2 regions of the Arthrobacter jinronghuae genome follow, and region 2 is predicted to be linked to the other one. Evidence: riboswitches for the same ligand, from Rfam matches in the RefSeq annotation. Region 2 holds a riboswitch; the other holds the start of a gene.
What was found. A riboswitch is a leader RNA that binds a small molecule or an ion and turns the genes downstream of it on or off. The one in region 2 is predicted to bind cyclic di-AMP.

Region 1 (9,310 bases), 1.3 Mb from region 2:
GCGCGAACTGGCGGCGTCTGACCGGCGGCTGCTGGCGGTCATCACCGCGCAGATGGAGGCAGCACTGGAACACCGGGAACTGACAGAAACCGCCAGGGGACTGGGCTCCCTGGCCGCGGCGGACAAGGTCCGCACGGCGCTGCTGGCCGCCGTCGGGCACGACCTGCGCCGTCCGCTGACCGCCGCGACCGCGGCCGTCACCGGCCTGCGGGCCACGGACGTCACCTGGTCCGAGCAGGACCGCAGCGAACTTCTTGCCACCGCCGAGGAATCGCTGGCCTCCCTTTCCGGCCTGGTCACCAGCCTGCTGGACGTGAGCAGGCTGCAGGCCGGCGTCGTCGGGGTGAGCCTGGAGCCGCTGAATGTCGTGGATGCGGTGCTGCCCGCGCTCGAGGAGCTGGAACTGGGCCCGGCGGACGTGGAACTGGAGATCCCCACGGTTCCCCGCGTGGTCCTGGCGGATCCGGTGCTGCTGCAGCGGGTGCTGGTCAACCTGCTGGCCAATGCGGTGCGCTTCAGCCCGGACGGCGTCAAATGCGTGCTGTCCGTCAGCGAGTTTGCCGGCCGGGTGGAAATCCGCGTCATAGACTCGGGACCGGGCGTTCCGGAGCAGCGGCGGGGTGAGATCTTTGTGCCCTTCCAGCGGCTCGGGGACATCGATAATTCAACCGGGCTCGGCCTGGGCCTGGCCCTGGCCAAGGGATTTACGGAAGGAATGGGCGGAACACTGGAAACCGAAGACACCCCCGGCGGCGGACTGACCATGGTCCTCTCACTGCCGGCCGCCAGGCACCGCGTCCCCGCGGGTGGACAACACTCCCCGGCGGTGGCCGGATGAAGATCCTGATCGCCGACGATGACGTGCAGATCCTCCGGGCACTGCGGATCACCCTGAGCGCCTACGGCTATGAGGTAGTGACAGCGGAAAGCGGCAGCGCCGCAATCCGGAAGGCCGTGGACACCCATCCGGACCTGTTGGTGCTGGACCTGGGCATGCCGGGGCTCAGCGGCATGGATGTCATCGAGGCCGTCCGTGGCTGGAGTGCCGTGCCCATCCTGGTGGTCTCGGGCCGGATCGACCCGGCGGACAAGGTCCGGGCGCTGGATCTGGGGGCGGATGACTACGTCACCAAACCCTTCTCCACCGAGGAGCTGCTGGCCCGGATCCGGGCGCTTTCCCGCCGATCGCCCGCGGCTGCCGGCCCCAGCGAAATCACGTTCGGAACGGTGCGGGTGGACCTCGCCGCGCGGCGCATCGCCCGGCTCGACGACGGCTCGGACATCCGCCTGACGCCCACCGAGTGGCGGTTCCTGTCCGAACTGCTCGCCCATCCGGGGATGCTGGTCACCCAGCAGGCGCTGCTGACCAATGTCTGGGGGCCGGGCACCACGGACTCGGGCTATCTGCGGCTGTACATCGGACAGCTGAGGCGGAAACTGGAGCGTGACCCTGCTGCTCCGGAGCACCTGCTGACCGAACACGGCATGGGCTACCGGTTTGTGCCCTGATGCGTCCGGGGGCTGACCGCTTAACGCAATGAGCGCCCGGCCCTTGCGGGTCGGACGCTCATTTTGGCGCTGTGGGGCTAGGAAGCCTTATGCGCGGTAGAACACGGGGCCGGAGCCGACGTTGACGGACTGGACTACGGTCTGGTTGCCGTTCCAGCCGCTGTGGATGGCCTCGCCGTTGCCGATGTAGATGGCAATGTGGGCCAGGCCCATGCCGCCGTCAGCGTAGTAGACCATGTCACCGGGCTCCGGGGTGGAGACCTGGGTGCCGTAGGCGGCCAGCTGTGCGGGACCGAGGTCTCCGACGCTGTGGCCTGCGGCGCGCAGGGCAACCTCAACCAGAACGGTGCAGTCCTGGGCTGCGCCCAGCTGCGACTGTGCCGAAGCCAGCATGATGGCATTGGTGCCGCTGGCTGCGGGGGTTGCTGCAGCCGGCGTGATGTTGGTGGACTGGGTGGTGACCACGCCGGTGTTGGCGGGCTCAACCGGTGCAGCTACTGCAGCTGCCGGAGCGGCGTAGAACGCAGCGGGTGCGGCAGCCGGAGCAGCTTCGCCGGCAACGGTGATGACGTCGCCGGGGTAGATGATGGATGCCAGGGACAAGCCGTTGAGTGCCAGGACGGAGTCCAGGCCAACGCCGTAAGCGGCGGAGATCTGGCCCAGGGTGTCACCGGATACAACGGTGTGGGTGGCGGCAGCAGCTGCGGGGGCAGCTACCGGTGCGGCTTCCACCGGTGCGGCAGCTACCGGAGCAGCCGGTGCAACGGCCTGTGCCGGGGTGTAGTTGTCGTTGGCGACAACACCGGCGGAGGCCGGTGCGGCCATACCGAGCATGATGCCGGAGCCGGCAACGACGACGGCTGCGGTGCTGCCGATGGTCCGTGCACGGCCTGCTGCGACGGTGTTCTCGGCGCGGTGGCGTCCACGAGTCTTGTTGAAAGTCATGTAATAACCTCTCCCGATACCTGCGAGGTGAGCTGTCGGATTCGGATGGGAGACACCCGGCCGCCGGTGAAACCGGAGACTTAACCCCAAGGATTCAAGGAACCCATAATTGGTTCCCCCGCCTCTGCCGTGGTTGTGCGTTCTGTGGACCCCGGGACCAGCGGCAGAGCTAGGTAACAAGCCCGGGGGAGCCGCATCAGAAAGCGGCATGGGTATAACCGTACAAGATAGTTACGGTTGGATAACCATTGTGTGATCTGCTTCTCTCAGGCGTGTGATCGGGGGCGCGATATGCTACCCGAAATAGGCCTCAACGGCCACTTCGGCCTGCTCCAGTCTCAATATTAACAGCGTCGCCCTTTATGCCGATCGGCCCGCAGTTTCCAGGCGGCGTGGCAGGTGTTACGCGTGTGATCCCACTGGTAACAGCTGTATCACTACTCCGGAAACGGCGTCCAGCCCGGGGCGACTTGGGGTCGGAGAAGTCCACCCTCCGGTACAGGAGTGACTGATGTTTTCCCCTGCGTCACAACCGCACCAGGGCACGGGCAAAAAGTGTCCGGGATCACTGAAATTTCCTCCAATCCAGCCCGCGGACGGAGGCAGCAGGCCGATTTCCCGGCCGGCGGAGACGGCGCGTAAGGTTGTTAGGCGGCCTTTCAATATGGGTCGTTTGTTCCGAGCAAACAGGAGAAGGCAGTGGCTGGCAGCGGTTCTAAATTATGGACTAGGGGATTTGTGCTGGCGATCATCACCAATCTCTTTATCTCACTGGTGTTTTATCTGTTGATGACCACCATGGCGCTCTATACGGTGCAGGAGTTCTCCGCATCCGACAGTGCCGCCGGATTCGCTTCCGGATCCTTCGTCCTCGGTGCCTTGGCGGCAAGGGTGTTCGCCGGCAAGTTCCTGGACTTCGTGGGGCGGCGGAGGCTGCTGGTCGTGAGCCTTGCGGTGTTCGTGGTCGCGTCGCTGCTGTACATCCCCGCGTCCAGCCTGGCGCTGCTCCTGACCGTCCGGATCCTGCACGGCATGGCATTCGGAGCGGCCAGCACGAGTATTTCCGCCTCCGTAATGGGATTGATTCCCGTCCACCGGCGGGGTGAGGGCACCGGCTACTTCGGCATCTCCACCACGCTGGCCACTGCAGTGGGCCCGTTCCTGGCCGTGTTCCTGGCGGAGTCCGTCAGTTACCGCGCGCTGTTCCTGTTTGCTGCCGGCTGCGCTGCCGTCGCACTGGTGTTGTCGCTGGTGCTGTCCCTGCCTGAACGCACGCCAACGGCCGAGGAACAGGAGAACAAGTGGCGGATGCACCTGACGGACATCATCGATCCGTCGGCCCTGGCCATTGCATCGGTGATGTTTATTGCCGGCGCGGCTTATGCCGGCATCCTCTCCTTCCTGAACTCCTACGCGCAGACAGAAGGCCTGGTGCTCGGCGCCAGCCTCTTCTTTGTGGTCTATGCGTGCGTGGTGCTGGTTTCACGGCTGTTTGTGGGGCGCATCCAGGACCGGCACGGCGACAACGCCGTGGTCTATCCCACGCTCGTGTCCTTCGCCGTCGGCCTGGCGCTGCTGGCCTACGCCCCCAATGACACGGTGCTGGCCCTGGCCGGCGTGTTCGTGGGGTTCGGCTTCGGTGCGCTGATGCCGTGTGCGCAGGCGATTGCCGTGACGACGGCGCCGCCGGCTCGAATCGGCCTGGCCACGTCCACGTTCTTCATCCTGATGGATGCCGGGGTGGGCCTTGGCCCGCTGCTGCTGGGAATGCTCCTGCCGCTGATGGGATTCCACGGCATGTACTGGGTGCTGGCCGCCGTCCTGCTGGCCTCCACGGTGCTGTACCACTTTGTCCACGGGCGGAAGAACTACCGGCCCGGCGCACCGTCGGAACCGGTACCGGCGAAGCCTGCCGCCTGACACGGTAACCTCTTTCCCACACTGTCCGATGAGGGAAAGCAGAGCCATGGCACGCGAGGAAACCACCTTGACCGTTCCCGGCCCGGAGGGGGAGCGGCAGGTCCGCATCTCCAGTCCAGGACGGGTCCTCTGGCCGAATCCCGGAATTACGAAACTGGATCTGGCCCGTTATCTCGCGGAGGTGGGCGAGGCATTCATCCGGGCCAACGGCGGCCGGCCCGTCTCGCTGGAGCGCTTTCCGGAGGGCATCGACGGCGAGGTGTTCTTTTCCAAGAATCCGCCGCGTGGAATGCCGGACTGGATGCGCGCCGTCACCGTGAAATACCCGAGCGCCCGTTCACACCCGCAGGTGGTGCTGGATGAGCCGGCCGCCGCGGTTTGGGCGGCCCAGATGAACACGGTGGTTTTCCATCCCTGGCCGTCACGGGCGGAAGACACCGACAACCCGGACCAGCTGCGGATCGACCTGGATCCCCAGCCGGGCACGGATTTCGACGACGCCGTGCGTCCGGCCCGGGAACTGCGGTCCATCCTCGCGGAGGCCGGGCTCGACGCGTTCATCAAGACCTCGGGCAACCGGGGCATCCACCTGTTCGCCCCGATCCGGCCGGAGCGTGAATTCCTGGACGTCCGGCACGCGGTGATTGCGGCGGCCAGGGAGGTGGAGCGCCGGATGCCGGACAAGGTGACCACGGCCTGGTGGAAGGAGGAGCGCGGCCAACGCGTGTTCGTGGACTTCAACCAGGCCAACCGCGACCGCACCATGGCCGGTGCGTACAGCCCCCGCGCGCTCCCGAACGCACCCGTCTCCTGCCCGATCACCTGGGATGAACTGGAACGGGTGCATCCGGGGGACTTCACGATGCAGACCGTCCCGGAGCGGCTGCGCACTGTCGGGGACCCTTGGGCGGAAATGTCAGCCCGGCCGGGGTCCATCGACGTCCTGCTGGACTGGTGGGAACGGGACCTGGCCGACGGGCTGGGCGAGCTGCCCTTCCCGCCGGACTATCCGAAGATGCCGGGAGAGCCGCCGCGGGTCCAGCCCAGCCGTGCCCGTCGGAAGGACTAGGCCTTCTGCACGGTGATGGACCACTCCGCGGGACCGCGCTTGGAGAAATCCGTGACCGGGTAACCGCTCTCCGCAGCCCAGCGCGGAATGGCGTCCGTGGCCTGGGTGCAGTCGAAGTGGATGACGAGTTCGTCGCCGCTCGTAAGCGTTGTCATGGCCTGCTTGGCCTCCACGAGGGGGAAGGGGCAGACGGATCCGTTGGTTTCCAGGGTGACCTGTGCCATGGTGTATTTCCTTTTCTAGCTTTTGGTGGGGGAATTAGACGCCGACGGGAACGCGTGCGGAGGCAGGCGCCGGGCGGCGGTTCATGATGGTGAGTTTCGCAGCCACGCCGGTGCCGAGGATCATGAAGATCAGCGCGGTCCAGCCCTGGAAGGTGAACTGGGCCGTCTGCACCATGGCGTTGCCGATGGTGCAGCCGCCGGCCAGGGCGGCGCCGATGCCCATCAGGGCACCGCCGCCGAGGCTCTTGACTGCCGTGGCGGCGTCGGGGACCCGGACCCGGAATTCGCCGCTGCCCTTGGCTGCGATGAAGGAGCCGAGCAGGATGCCGATGACCAGGTACACGCCCCAGTCCACGAGTTCGGCGTCGCCGGTGACCAGGTAGCTGACCAGCTTGGAGGAGGGGGTGGTGATGCCCAGGCCGTCCTCCCGGCCGGTGGCCCAGCTCAGCGGCCAGGCTGCCGTGGCAATGAGCCCGATGACAACGGCAGTGGCGAAGGCGTTCCACGGCTTTTCGAACAAGAGGTGCGCCAGTCCGGTTTTCGACGCCGGCAGGGAGGCCATGGCGAATTTCGGCTTGGCCAGGTGGTGCCGGACGGCCAGGGCCACCGCAGCCACAAGTACCGCCACGAACAGCCACGGGGAGATACCCAGGACGGAGTAGAAATTGCTCTGCTCCACGGTCACGGAGCGCATGGCGGTGTTGAAGCCGGCCAGGGGCCCGGTCTTCATGATCGCCGCGAACAGTGCGTAGGAGATCAGCGCCAGCCAGCTGCCGACCAGGCCCTCACCGGCGCGGTAGTAGGTTCCGGTGGCGCAGCCGCCGGCCAGCACGATGGCAAAGCCGAAGATGAAGCCGCCCACGATGGTCGCCAGCCAGGGGAACGCCTCGGCCTGCAGGGTAATGACGCCGGCAGCGTCCAAGGCGAATACGCCGACGCTCTGCACGGCCACAACCACCAGGAACGCGGTGAGCCAGCGGGTATTGCGTGTGACCCAGACATCCCGGAAGGCACCGGTGACGCAGAAGCGGCCCCGCTGCATAACGAATCCGAGTGCCAACCCGACCAGCAGGCCTGAAATAAGCATTGAAACTGCTCCTAGGAGAAAGGGGAGATGCCGCGGCAACGTGCCGCAGTTGAGCAACGCTAGTCCGGGTGCTTTCGGGCCGCCAAGGAATATGGCCCCGCATGTCCGCGGATTAAGCGCCGTGACGGCTTAGGTGGACAAAGGCGGCACCGGAGTGCACCACTTGACCGTGCCGCCCGCCTGCAGCCTTCCCGTCCGTGGCCGGGGGAAGCATGCGGTGGCAGAATCGGAGGGCAACGGACAACCGGCAGCCAGGACGCGATGTCGACTATTACAGTGGTGATCCCCTCCCATAACGACGCCGCCATGCTTGCTGCGTGCCTGCGCGCGGTGGCCCGGCAGACACGGCAGCCGGACGAGGTGCTGGTAGTGGACAACGCCAGTACCGATGCGACGGCGGACGTCTGCCGGGCAGCGGGCGTCCGCAGGATCTACGAGCCCGACGTCGGTGTCGCCTCCGCTACCTTCCGCGGCTTCGATGAGGCGGGCGGTGAATGGCTGGCCCGCCTGGACGCAGACTCGGTGCCTCCGCCGCACTGGCTGGAGCATCTGGAAGCGGATCTCCTCGAGGCCGGCAAAGACACCGCTGTCACCGGACCGGGGGAGTTCTACGGCTCCGGGCCGGTGGTCCGGTGGATAGCGGAAACCCTCTACATCGGCGGCTACCGCTGGTCCATGAACCTGTTGCTGGGGCACCCGCCGCTCTTCGGGTCCAACTTCGGCCTGCACCGGAGCATGTGGATACGGCTAAGGAACCGGGTGCACCGGGGAGATCCCCGCGTGCATGATGACCTGGACCTCTGTTATCAGCTTCGTCCCGGGATGTGGATCCGCTGGGACCCGGATCTGCGCGTAGGTGTATCCGCCCGGCCCTTTGACACGTGGCGCGGACTGGGGCGGCGGGTTTCCATGGCCTGGACTACGTTCAAGCTCGACTTCGAGCAGGAGCCGCCGTGCCGGCGTCGGCGGGAGCGTGCACGCAGCCTCAGCCGGCGGAATTGAACAGGTGCAGCAGGTCCCGCGTGAACTGGTAGGGCGATTCCTCGCTGGGGCTGTGTCCGCTGCCGTAGGACGCAAAGGATGCTCCGATACCGGCGGCGAACTCCCGGTGCAGCCGCAGCGGCCAGACATCATGCTCGCCCACGGCCACGAACTTCGGGAGGCGGGCCGCTCGAAGGTCCGCCCGCAGGTCCGGGGCGTGCCGCATCAGCCCCACCATGTCCCGGATGGAGTCCTTCCGGGTGCGGGTGAACCGGTGCGACACAAACGCCATCCGGCCGGGGGATGCCCCAATGAAGTTACGCTGCACGCCCCAGACAATCAGGTCCGCGCTGATCCGGTCCCCGACGAACGGGGCGGCCCAGCCGATACGGCTTACACCGCGGAAACTCTGGCCGCCGCCGGGCGGACAGCCAAGCAGGGTGATGCTGCGGAACAGGTCCGGCCGCTGCAGCAGGGCCAGTTGCGCCACGATGCCGGCGAACGAGTAGCCAACCACGTGGGCCGGGCCGCAGGCAGTCAGCACGGATATCAGGTCACCCGTGAACAGCTCGTAGTCGTACCGGTCCCGCGGCGGCCGCAGCTGCTCGGGGCCGGCGTCGGCGGACTCGTACTGGCCGGCGAGGTCGAAGCTGAAGGCGAAGTATCCCGCCGCTGCCAGCTCCGGCAGCATCAGTGAGAAGTCTTCCTTTGATCCCATGGCCCCGGGCACCAGGACCACCGCCGGACTCCCTGCGTCTCCCATGCTGATGGCCGCGAGGGACCCGCTGGGTGCCGGAAACCGGGAACTGACGCAACCGGCAGGAAGTGCGGACCAGTCGATGTCGCCGAGTTGCGCGTCTCGGGCGGCAGCAGGATCAGCCGGGGCAGCCGGTTCGGTGCGCAGCCTTGCACCCGGCCCCCGGCCGGCGAACCTCCCGCGTATCACCATGGCTAAAAGATAGCCGCCAACCTGGTCCGCGTCTGCTGAACCCGGGCCCGGGGAGCGCGGGGCGGGTCATTTCCGCGCGGCGCGGACAAGCAGGACAGCAGCCATCGGCCGCCGCGGTAGAATTTCGTTGCCTGCCCCGAAAATCCGCCCGACTCAGGAGCCGACGTTGCCCGCAAAGCGTAACCCCAACAAGTTCGTCTATCGAGGCATCGTATTTACGGGCCTCACTGCCCGCAGCCTCTTTAGGGTCCCCGTGATCCCCTCCGGCCTGGAGAACCTTCCGGCAGAGGAAGAAATCCGCGGCCTGAACCGGACCGTCGTCCCCGGCAAGGGCGCAGTGGTGGCCATCACGCACTTCGGCTACCTGGACTTTGCGTTCGCGGAGCTCCTGATGTGGAGGAAGCTGAAGGTCCACATGCGGTTCCTCGTCACCAAGAAAGCCACCAAGAAGAAGTTCGTCAAGGCTGTCTGTGACTGGTGCGAGCACGTGGTCGTGGACCGTGCCGACGGCGCAGCAGCCTACAAGGAATCCGTTGAAAAGCTGCGCGGCGGTGATTACCTTGCGGTCCTGCCCGAGGCAGGCGTCAGCCGCAGCTTCACCGTGCGGCAGCTGAAGACCGGCGCCG
Region 2 (9,310 bases):
CCTTGTCCACCGCGTTGTGCCGGCCAACGTCCTCGCGCAGGCACAACAGCTCGCCGTCGGCGTTGAACAGACCCGCCGCGTGGACGCCGCCGGTGCGGTCAAAGACCTTCTGGCCTTCGCGCAGCCGGTCCGGCAGGGCCGCCAGCATGTCCAGCGGGAGCCTCACTGCGTCCGAGGACGGATCGAAGTGCGACGACTTCCGGACCGCCTCGATGGATGCCGTTCCGCAGATGCCGCAGGAGCTGGACGTATAGACGTGCCGTTCCATCCCGGTGTCCGGGAGCGGGGTACCCGGCCGGAGCTGGACATCCACCACATTGAAGGTCTGCTTGCCATCGTCATCCACTCCGGCGCAGTACCGCAGGCTGATGAGCTGGGCCGGATCCCAGATCACCCCTTCTGAGACCAGGAACCCGGCCACCAAGTCGAAGTCGTCGCCGGGCGTCCGCATGGTGACGGTGAAGGACTTACCCATCACCCGGATTTCCAGCGGTTCTTCCCCCGCCAATACGTCGTCCCGCCGGCTGACGGTCCCGTCCAACCGGAAGCGTGTGACCCGCCCTCGCTGGGTAACCCGTCCCATGGTGTCTCCCTGTCTTTAGTGCATTGACTCTGGCTCCGGGTGGCCGGGGCTTCCCGGGGTGTCCTGCTCGCCGTGCATACCAGTGGCCGGGCTTATCCGGACGGTGCGCGGTTGACCTGCCATGGCAGGGGCAGCGCCATCACGGCCTGGTCCCTGATGCAGCCCTCCGGCGGCACCACCATAACGGCGTCCGCCTCGGCCAGTCCGCGGAGCATCCCGGAGCGGAAATACGGCGAAGGCATGGCCCGGTCTTCCTGGATGCTGCAGGGAACCAGCCGGGTCCTTCCGGGCAATGGTTCCAGATCCACACCCGCAAGGACATGCCGTTCACGGGAAATCGGTGCCCCGCGGAGTCCGTCCAGCAGCGGTTGGACGATCGTGAAGACGGCCATCATCGCGGCCAGCGGGTTGCCGGGCAGCGCTACCAGCAGGCGGCCGTCCTGCAACCGGGCCAGCATGGTGGGATGCCCCGGACGCATGGCAATTCCGTCAACGAGGAGTTCAGCCTCGACCTCTTCCAAGGCACGGCGCAGGTGATCCGCGTCCGAACGTCCGGTGCCGCCGGTAGTGACGAGGACGTCGCCGGAAGACATTGCGATGGAGAGTTCATCCGTGGCTTCGCTGCTCAGCGCCGCCACCACATCCTCCAGCCGGTCCGGCAGGCGCCGGACGACGTCGATGCGTCCGCCCAGCATCGTGATCAGCTGCGGCAGCTGGGGTCCAAAGGTGTCCCGGACCTGTCCGGGCTCGGGCAGGCCGGCTTCGATGACTTCATCTCCGGTCAGCAGCAGGGACACGCGCGGGGAGCGCAGCACCGGCAGGGTGTCATGTCCGCACACGGCAGCCAGTGCAATATGGGCCGGGTTGAGCAGCTTGCCCGCAGGGATAGTGGTCTCCCCCGCCGCCGCCTCTTCGCCGGCCGGGCGGATATGTTCGCCGGCACGCGGTTCCGACTCCTTTGCCTGGTCGCTGAGCGTCAGCTGCGGCGGCGTTGTGGCCGACACCGTTCCGCTTTCGGAGCGCAGGACGGCTTCGGCGCCTTCGGGGATAAGCCCGCCGGTGAGGATCTGCACGGCCTCGCCCGGCTGAAGGGCACGGCGGCCCGATTCACGGTGGATCTGCCAGCGCTCCACCTCGGGTTCCTCATGGGTAATGACAGTCCACGGCGGCGGCCCCGCGACAACCCATCCGTCCATGGCCGCTGAGGCGTAATGCGGTACCGGTTGCAGGGCACTGGTTTCGAGGGCCAGAATCCGGCCGAGTGCCTCGTCGAGGGGCACCGTCTCATACGGCAGTGGACGGGCGGCCGCATAGGCGGCGTGGCGGGCCTGCGCCCAGGAGGCATTGGGCTGGGCCGGCAGGATGACGGGTGCGGCATGTTCGCTCATCGGACATCTCCTTCCGCTGCAGCGTTCCGGCACTGTTCCGTGGCTACGGCCATGGCAGATTCCATGGCGACGGCGTCGCCGGCCTGGCCGCTGCCGGCGGCGAGGCCCGCCGCATATCCGACAATGAAGGTGGTCAGCGGGGCGGCGGGCCGCACCACGCTGTGCGCTGCAGCTGCAGCCAGATCGAGGACAGCGGAGACATCCACCGGTGTGCCCTCGAGTTCCAGCGCCTGCAGCAGCCTGCCGCTCCACGCCTCGAGTTGTTCCTGCTGGCTTGCCATTCGTGCTCCTTCGTTTCGCTTGGGGACCGCCCGGTGCTACGGCAGGTCCCCGGCGCTCACACCCAAGGTTTGTGCATCGTTCCAGGTGTCAACATCGGCTGTACTCGTCGGGGGAACATCAACACCCCTCCATTGCACCCTAGCAAGCAACGCCTTCATGGGCTTGTTCGCTAAACCCTCTGCGGCCAGGGAATCAACAGCGGCGCGCAGGTCAGCTGTGCGGTAAAGCGCCGCCAGCGGCTGGCGGGTGCCGCTGGAATCCACTGCCAGCAGGCTCTCTGCGGGCGGCACGGCCGCCGCAGCCAGCAGGGCCCGGACAGCGGCGGCGACCTGCGGCATATCGCAGGCCAGGACCATCGTCCACGGGCTTTCGCCGCTGTCCCGGTTCCCATCCGCCAGGGCGGCCAGGGCGGCGACGGCGGCTCCGACCGCTGCTGCCGGTCCGGCGTAGGCCGGCTCCTCGCGGACCAGCAGCGGTCTCCCCGGGCACCCGGCCGGTACGGTGGAACCGAGCAGCTTCGCCAGCTCCGGCGGCCCCGCGACGGCGACATTTCGTGCATCCGGCACGGCGGCAAGGGTGGTTTCCAACAGGGTTCGCTCCCCGGCCAGGAGCAGCGCCTTGGGTGTGCCTCCAAGGCGCGTGGAACGGCCGCCCGCCAGGATCACTGCATCATAAGCAGCGGACATCAGGCAGCCGTGTCATTCTGCAGGAACGGGTCCCACTGCGGCGACGGACGTTCCAGCTCGCGGATCTGCCAGCGCGCACCCCGGGGTGCCTTGGGAGATACCCGCAGCTCCCAGCCGAGTTGGGCCAGCGTCCGGTCCCCTTTGCTGTTGTTGCACCGCAGGCAGCAGGCCACCAGGTTTTCCCAGCTGTCATCGCCGCCGCGGGACCGCGGCACCACGTGGTCCACGGTAGCCGCCGCCTTTCCGCAATAGGCGCATTCATGGTTATCCCGGCGCAGGACGCCCCTTCGGGTGGCAACGGTGCCCTCCCGGTAGGGAATCTTCACGTACCGGTGGAGCAGGATCACCGAAGGTCGAGGGAGGATTTCGTTGGGCCCGACCACGGGCTCGCCGCTTTCCGCCACCACACTCGCCTTTCCATTCAGGACCAGCACCAAGGCGCGGCGGAAAGTGATCACGGCCAACGGTTCATATCCAGCATTCAGAACGAGAGTGCGCATGCACATACCTCTTCGCCTGCCGCCCGCGAACCGGTGAGTACAAGACACCGCTTCGCCAACGGCACATCGGATTGTCTATGCAAGAGTAGAACGCGATCGCCATCTTTGCTATTTATGCCGGTGGGACAGGGGTCCGGCCCCGGCCAGCAGTACCCGCCTGCGTCCGTGCCCGGGCTGCGGTTCAACAAGGGTTTAACCAGGCAAGGCCCCTCCCGAAGGAGGGGCCTTGCCGGAATGCTGTGCCGGGAGCTGCTTAGCCGCCTACGCGGATGTAGACGCCGCCGGAGCCGAGCTCGGCCGGAGCCACAACGGTGGATCCACCGTTGAAACCGCCGTGCACGGCCTGGCCGCCGCCCACGTACACGGCGATGTGGGCCATGCCCATCCCGCCGTCTGCGTAGTAGATAAGGTCACCGGGGATGGCCTCAGCTGCGCTCACCGTCCGTCCAAGGGAGAGGTAGCTTGCAGGCCAGCCGTGGTGGTTGATTCCGGCCGCCGCCAGTGCATTGGTAACCAGCCGGGTGCAGTCCTGGCCGATGCCCAGCTGCGCGTAGGCAGCTGCTGCAATGGTGGATGCCACACCGGAAGGCGCGCTCTGCGTCGGCTGCACGGGGGCCGGCGTGCTCAGGGTTGTGGCCTGAGCAGCAGGAACCGCCTTGGCAGGGGCACGCGTGTCCGCAGCCACGGCAGCCGGTGCAGGTGCTTCGGCAACCGGAGCTACCGGTTCGGCCACGGGAGCCGGAGTGGTTCCGGCAATGCTGTCCCGTTCGAACGAAACCGGCGCATTTCCGGAGACCTGGAGGGTCTTGACCGAGGAAAGATCCAGGGTGCTTGTCTGGACGTCGCGCATGGCGTCTGCCCCGGAGGCATTGGCCGCGACACCGGTGGTCAGTACCAGCCCGGAGGCCGCCGCGATCACGGCGGCCTGGCGGCCCACCGTTCCGGCGTTGGCACTGACGGCGCCGGCAAGGGCGTTCAGCGTGGTGGTGCGTTCCACCGGCGCCCGGTGGCGGGCGCGCTCAATTGTCGAAGTCATGCTGTCTCGAAACCGGGCTTAGCTGACGCGGACGAAGCTGGCGCCCGGCAGATCGGAGAGTGCGTGCAGGCCGGTGTTCATGCCGTTGAGGCCACCACTGACTACCTGGCCGTTGCCAACGTAGATCGCGACGTGGCCGCCGGTGATCACGAGGTCGCCGGGAGCCGGAGTGGAAACTACGGAACCGAACTGGAAGAACTGGCCGGGGGCCAGGTCGCCGACGGACTTGCCGACGGAGCGCAGTGCGTTCTCGACCATGGCGGTGCAATCCTGCGCCACACCGATCTGGCCGTAGGCGGAGGCAACCAGGCCGGCCGCGACGTTGCCGGAAGCCGGAGCTTCGACAGCTGCCGAGGTGGAGGAAGCTGCCACTACGGCGGGGCCGGAGGCTGCCGGGGCGGTGCGGGCGGCTGCGGCATTCTTGGTGGCTGCTGCCTGGGTTGCTGCGGCCTGCGAGGCTGCCAGCTCTTCGGCTGCCTGGGCTGCGGCCTCTTCGGCTGCAACCTGTGCGCGGTATTCGGCGCCCGAGGTGGAGCTGGGGGCAACCAGGGGAAGCTCGAACGGTGCGTTGGCGGGAGCGGTAACGCTGCCGGCCACGATGTTCAGGGGGGTTGCTGCGAGTGCCTGGCGGTCCGTGCTAACGGAAGAAGCCTGTGCAGGAAGTCCGGCAGCCAGCACGAGGCCGGATGCTGCAACTACGACGGCGGCCTGGCGGCCTACGGTTCCGGCGTTGCTGCTGACTGCCTTGGAAAGTGCAGTAATCGGGTTGGTCTGTACGGTGGCAGCGCGACGGCGGCCATGAGCGTGTGATGACACAAGTTTGCCTCTCCCAATTGCCTACGAGGTGAGCTGTCGGATTCGGATGGGAGTCACCCGGTTGCCCGGCCAATGGCCTTTTGCAACTTAACCCCAAGGGTTTCTTTCGAAACCCGAAATTGGTTCCCCCGCCTCTGCCATGCGATTCTGCGAACGGACTTCAAACAGTGGCAGAGCTAGGCGATCTGTTCGAAGGTGCCCCACCTTTGGCGAATCGGGCACGAGGATGAGCGTACAGCAACATTTGAGGTATGTCACGTTCCGATCACGAAATGATATTCAACTGGTTACAACCAATTGATTTACGCGCTTACAACCAATTCAGCGGGTCCACTACTTCGCCGTTAACCATGACCTCGAAATGCAGGTGGCAGCCGGTTGAGGAACCGGTTGTACCGCTTGCGCCGACCAGGAATCCGCGGTCGACTTCGGTGCCCATGGTGACGGCAATGTTGGAAAGGTGGTTGTACGTCGTCTGTACTCCGTTGCCGTGATCAATCACCACGCGGTTGCCGCCGCCGTAGGGATGCCAGCCGGCGAAGACCACGGTGCCGGATGCCGCAGCGTTGACCGCGGTACCGCAGACGGCGGCGAAGTCCTGCCCGTTATGCATCTCGCCGTGCTCCCCGGTAATGGGGCTGACCCGGTGGCCAAACCCGGAGGTCTGCACCAAAGAAGAGTCCAGGGGCGCGGACAGTGTGCCCTTCGCCGCGGCAGGGACTGCATGCGAGCCGGCGGCAACGGTGATGGAGGCCAGCTTGGCGTCCGGGTCATATTTGCTGCTCAGCCCGGCCCGGGCGAATCCGATATCAGCGTTCGGGTCCGCCGAGACGGGCGCGTCGATCGCCGTCGGCTCGAGCTGGACCGGGTCGTCCGCCGCCGCATGCGTGGGCATGGCGGCCGTGAGGATCAGGCCCGACGTGGCAGCGGTAATGGCCACTTTCTGGGCGGCACAGCCCACGGACACGGACTTGGTTTCGGCGCGCCGACGGCCTGACGGTGAGGCGTTGCGCGGGCGCGCAGGTGCAATAGGAGCTGACGCGCGGCGTCGGCCCGAAGCAGCATGCTTCGACAAGTTATTCCCTCTCATGGATCGCCTGCGAAGTTAGCTGTCGGATTCGAGTAGAGAAAACTCGGCCTTTCCGGAAAAGGCGGGGCATCGCCTGCAACTATGCAGGAAATGCCGCCGGCCCCCGAAAGGCTTCACCCCAAGGCAGCATTGCTGCCGGAAAGTGGGTCCTCCGCCCCTGCCTGGACGAGTTTGGTGCTCCGGTCCGCTGGCAGGGCTCGGCGGACGGACCGGATAACGATGGTGTTTCAGCGTCGGAACTCACTATAGGGTAAATGTCACAAAAGTGACCATTCCGTTACCCAATAGGAGAAACAAAGACGTGGGAGGCCACTTCCGTAGGCAGTTCCAAGGCACCCTCGATGCCCGGAACGCGAACGGAAATATAGCCGCCTACAACCTCTGCGGTGATCTGGGCTCCGGGCCGCAGCCCCGCTTCGTCCAGTTGGGAAAGCAGTTCGGGTTCCACCTGGATGGGTTCCGCCAGCCGGACCAGCCGAAGCTTGGTCCCCGGCTCGGCCGTAGCGACAGTGGACACCAGGTCGACGACGCCGGTGATGAACACTTCCGCCGCCACCCCGCCGATTCCCTCGAGGCCGGGAATGGGATTGCCGTAGGGCGATTCCGTGGGGCGGCCCAACAGCTCATACAGCCGCCGTTCCACGCGCTCACTCATCACGTGTTCCCAGCGGCAGGCTTCATCGTGCACGTACGCCCAGTCAAGTCCGATGACGTCGGCAAGGAGCCGTTCGGCCAAACGGTGCTTGCGCATTACTTCGGTGGCCCGGCGCCGGCCCAGTTCCGTCAGCTCCAGCCGGCGCGTTCCGGCAACAACTACGAGCCCGTCACGTTCCATCCGTCCAATGGTCTGGGAAACCGTGGGGCCGGAGTGCCGCAGCCGTTCGGCAATGCGTGCACGGAGGGCAACAATGTTCTCTTCTTCCAGTTCCAGGATGGTCCTGAGATACATCTCAGTGGTGTCAATGAGATCCGTCATGACGGGCCGCTCCTAGTAAGGGAGGAAGAAGGGCAACGCACCGCTGCCCGGGGGTGTACGCCAACACGTTAGCCTATCCGCCGGACCGCCCGATAATTGCGCGGCGCCGGGCACAGGGTCTGGTGGCGGGCGTCATACATCGCCGCCTCCCGGGCGTGTACGGCAGAATGGAAGTGCATATCCGCCACCTTCGAAACCTGCTTGGAGCGTCACGCCATGGGCGATACCGCCGCACTGAAAATTCCCGCTGGACTCCTCCCGAAGGACGGCCGATTTGGTGCCGGTCCTTCCAAGGTACGCCCGGAACAAATGTCCGCACTCGCAGCGGCGGGAGCAAACCTGCTCGGCACCTCCCACCGGCAGGCTCCGGTACGGAACCTCGTGGGCAGTGTCCGTGAAGGCCTCACCGAGTTGTTCTCGGCTCCGGAGGGCTACGAAGTTGTCCTGGGCGTGGGCGGCTCCACCGCTTTCTGGGACATTGCGGCCTTCGGCCTGGTCCAGGACAAGGCCCAGCACCTGTCCTTCGGCGAATTCGGCTCAAAGTTCGCGGCAGCCACCAACAAGGCTCCGTTCCTCTCGGCATCCAGCATCATCACCTCCGTTCCCGGGACGCGCCCCGAGCCCGCAGCGGAGGCCGGCGTCGACGTTTATGCCTGGCCTCAGAATGAGACCTCCACCGGCGTGGCCGCCCCCGTACGGCGCGTGGAAGGCGCCGACGCCGGCTCCCTGGTCCTGATTGATGCCACCTCCGCTGCGGGCGGCCTGGATGTGGACCTGGCCCAGTCGGATGTCTATTACTTCGCACCGCAGAAGAACTTCGCTTCCGACGGCGGACTGTGGCTGGGCATGTTCTCTCCGGCGGCGCTGGAACGGGCGGCCCGGATCAACGCCGGGGAGCGCTGGATTCCGGACTTCCTGAACCTGCAGACCGCCATCGACAACTCGAGGCTGAACCAGACCTACAACACGCCGTCGTTGTCTACGCTGGTGACCCTTAACGCGCAGATCGAATGGCTCAACGCCAACGGCGGCCTTGCCTTCGCAGCCGGCCGGACCGCCGAGTCGGCGGGGCGGATCTATTCGTGGGCGGAGAAGTCCTCGGTGGCCACTCCGTTCGTTCCCCGCGCCGAGGACCGCTCCAACGTGATTGCCACGATCGATTTCGAGGCGGACATCGACGCCGCGGCAATAGCGAAGACCCTGCGCGCCAACGGCGTGGTGGACGTGGAGCCCTACCGCAAGCTCGGCCGTAACCAGCTGCGGATTGCCACCTTCGTTGCCATCGAGCCCGACGACGTCAGCGCCCTGCTGGAGTGCATCGATTATGTGATCGCGAATTCCTGACCCATGCCCCGCAGCAGGGGCCGCAGCAGGACCCGGACGCTAGGCGTTGTCCGGGTCCTGCTGCTTATCCGGAATATCCGTGGTCATGCTCAGCCTGCGCGGCAGGCTCCGGTCATAGTGGAAACGCATGCCGTAGGTGCGCCAGGCCCAGACGAAACCAATCGCAGCGGCCAGCAGACCTGAAGCGGCGGCAACACCGAGGCTCCAGCGGGGGCCAAAGGAGTTCGAGACCCACCCCACCACCGGGGCGCCCAGCGGCGTGCCGCCCATAAAGATGGCGAAGTACAGGGCCATCACCCGCCCGCGCATGATCTGGGCCGTGGTGGTCTGGACATATGCGTTGGCGCTGGTCATCAGGGTCAGGGCAAACAGGCCGACGGGGATCAGCGAGACGGCGAACAGGATCAGGCTGGGTGCCGCGGCGGACAGGATGCAGGCCAGGCCGAAGGCTCCGGCTGCACCGAAGACAAAGCGCAGGCGGGGCCGGTCCCGCCGGGCGGACAGCAACGCGCCGGCAACGGATCCAATGGCCATCACCGAATTCAGGACGCCGAAAATGCCGGCGTCCCGGCCGAACTCGGTACGTGCCATGGCTGCTATGTAAATAGC

Region 1: linked by a shared signal. The riboswitch ahead of N2K98_RS08580 (LysM peptidoglycan-binding domain-containing protein) and the one ahead of N2K98_RS02770 (M23 family metallopeptidase) in region 2 are both predicted to bind cyclic di-AMP.

The regions. Positions count from the first base shown of each region.
Region 1 is NZ_CP104263.1:1,826,997-1,836,306, forward strand. It holds gene N2K98_RS08570 (ATP-binding protein) at 1-838, shown strand, start outside; gene N2K98_RS08575 (response regulator) at 835-1,509, shown strand; gene N2K98_RS08580 (LysM peptidoglycan-binding domain-containing protein) at 1,597-2,454, opposite strand; cyclic di-AMP (ydaO/yuaA leader) riboswitch at 2,458-2,604, opposite strand; gene N2K98_RS08585 (MFS transporter) at 3,193-4,374, shown strand; gene ligD (non-homologous end-joining DNA ligase) at 4,421-5,443, shown strand; gene N2K98_RS08595 (sulfurtransferase TusA family protein) at 5,440-5,667, opposite strand; gene N2K98_RS08600 (YeeE/YedE family protein) at 5,702-6,754, opposite strand; gene N2K98_RS08605 (glycosyltransferase family 2 protein) at 7,016-7,756, shown strand; gene N2K98_RS08610 (alpha/beta fold hydrolase) at 7,740-8,684, opposite strand; gene N2K98_RS08615 (lysophospholipid acyltransferase family protein) at 8,851-9,310, shown strand, end outside.
Region 2 is NZ_CP104263.1:572,203-581,512, reverse strand. It holds gene fdhD (formate dehydrogenase accessory sulfurtransferase FdhD) at 1-583, opposite strand, end outside; gene N2K98_RS02800 (molybdopterin molybdotransferase MoeA) at 676-1,971, opposite strand; gene N2K98_RS02795 (DUF6457 domain-containing protein) at 1,968-2,252, opposite strand; gene mobA (molybdenum cofactor guanylyltransferase) at 2,289-2,939, opposite strand; gene N2K98_RS02785 (HNH endonuclease) at 2,939-3,439, opposite strand; gene N2K98_RS02780 (NlpC/P60 family protein) at 3,693-4,475, opposite strand; gene N2K98_RS02775 (NlpC/P60 family protein) at 4,494-5,291, opposite strand; cyclic di-AMP (ydaO/yuaA leader) riboswitch at 5,295-5,453, opposite strand; gene N2K98_RS02770 (M23 family metallopeptidase) at 5,602-6,366, opposite strand; cyclic di-AMP (ydaO/yuaA leader) riboswitch at 6,370-6,568, opposite strand; gene N2K98_RS02765 (metal-dependent transcriptional regulator) at 6,659-7,357, opposite strand; gene serC (phosphoserine transaminase) at 7,574-8,701, shown strand; gene N2K98_RS02755 (MFS transporter) at 8,741-9,310, opposite strand, start outside.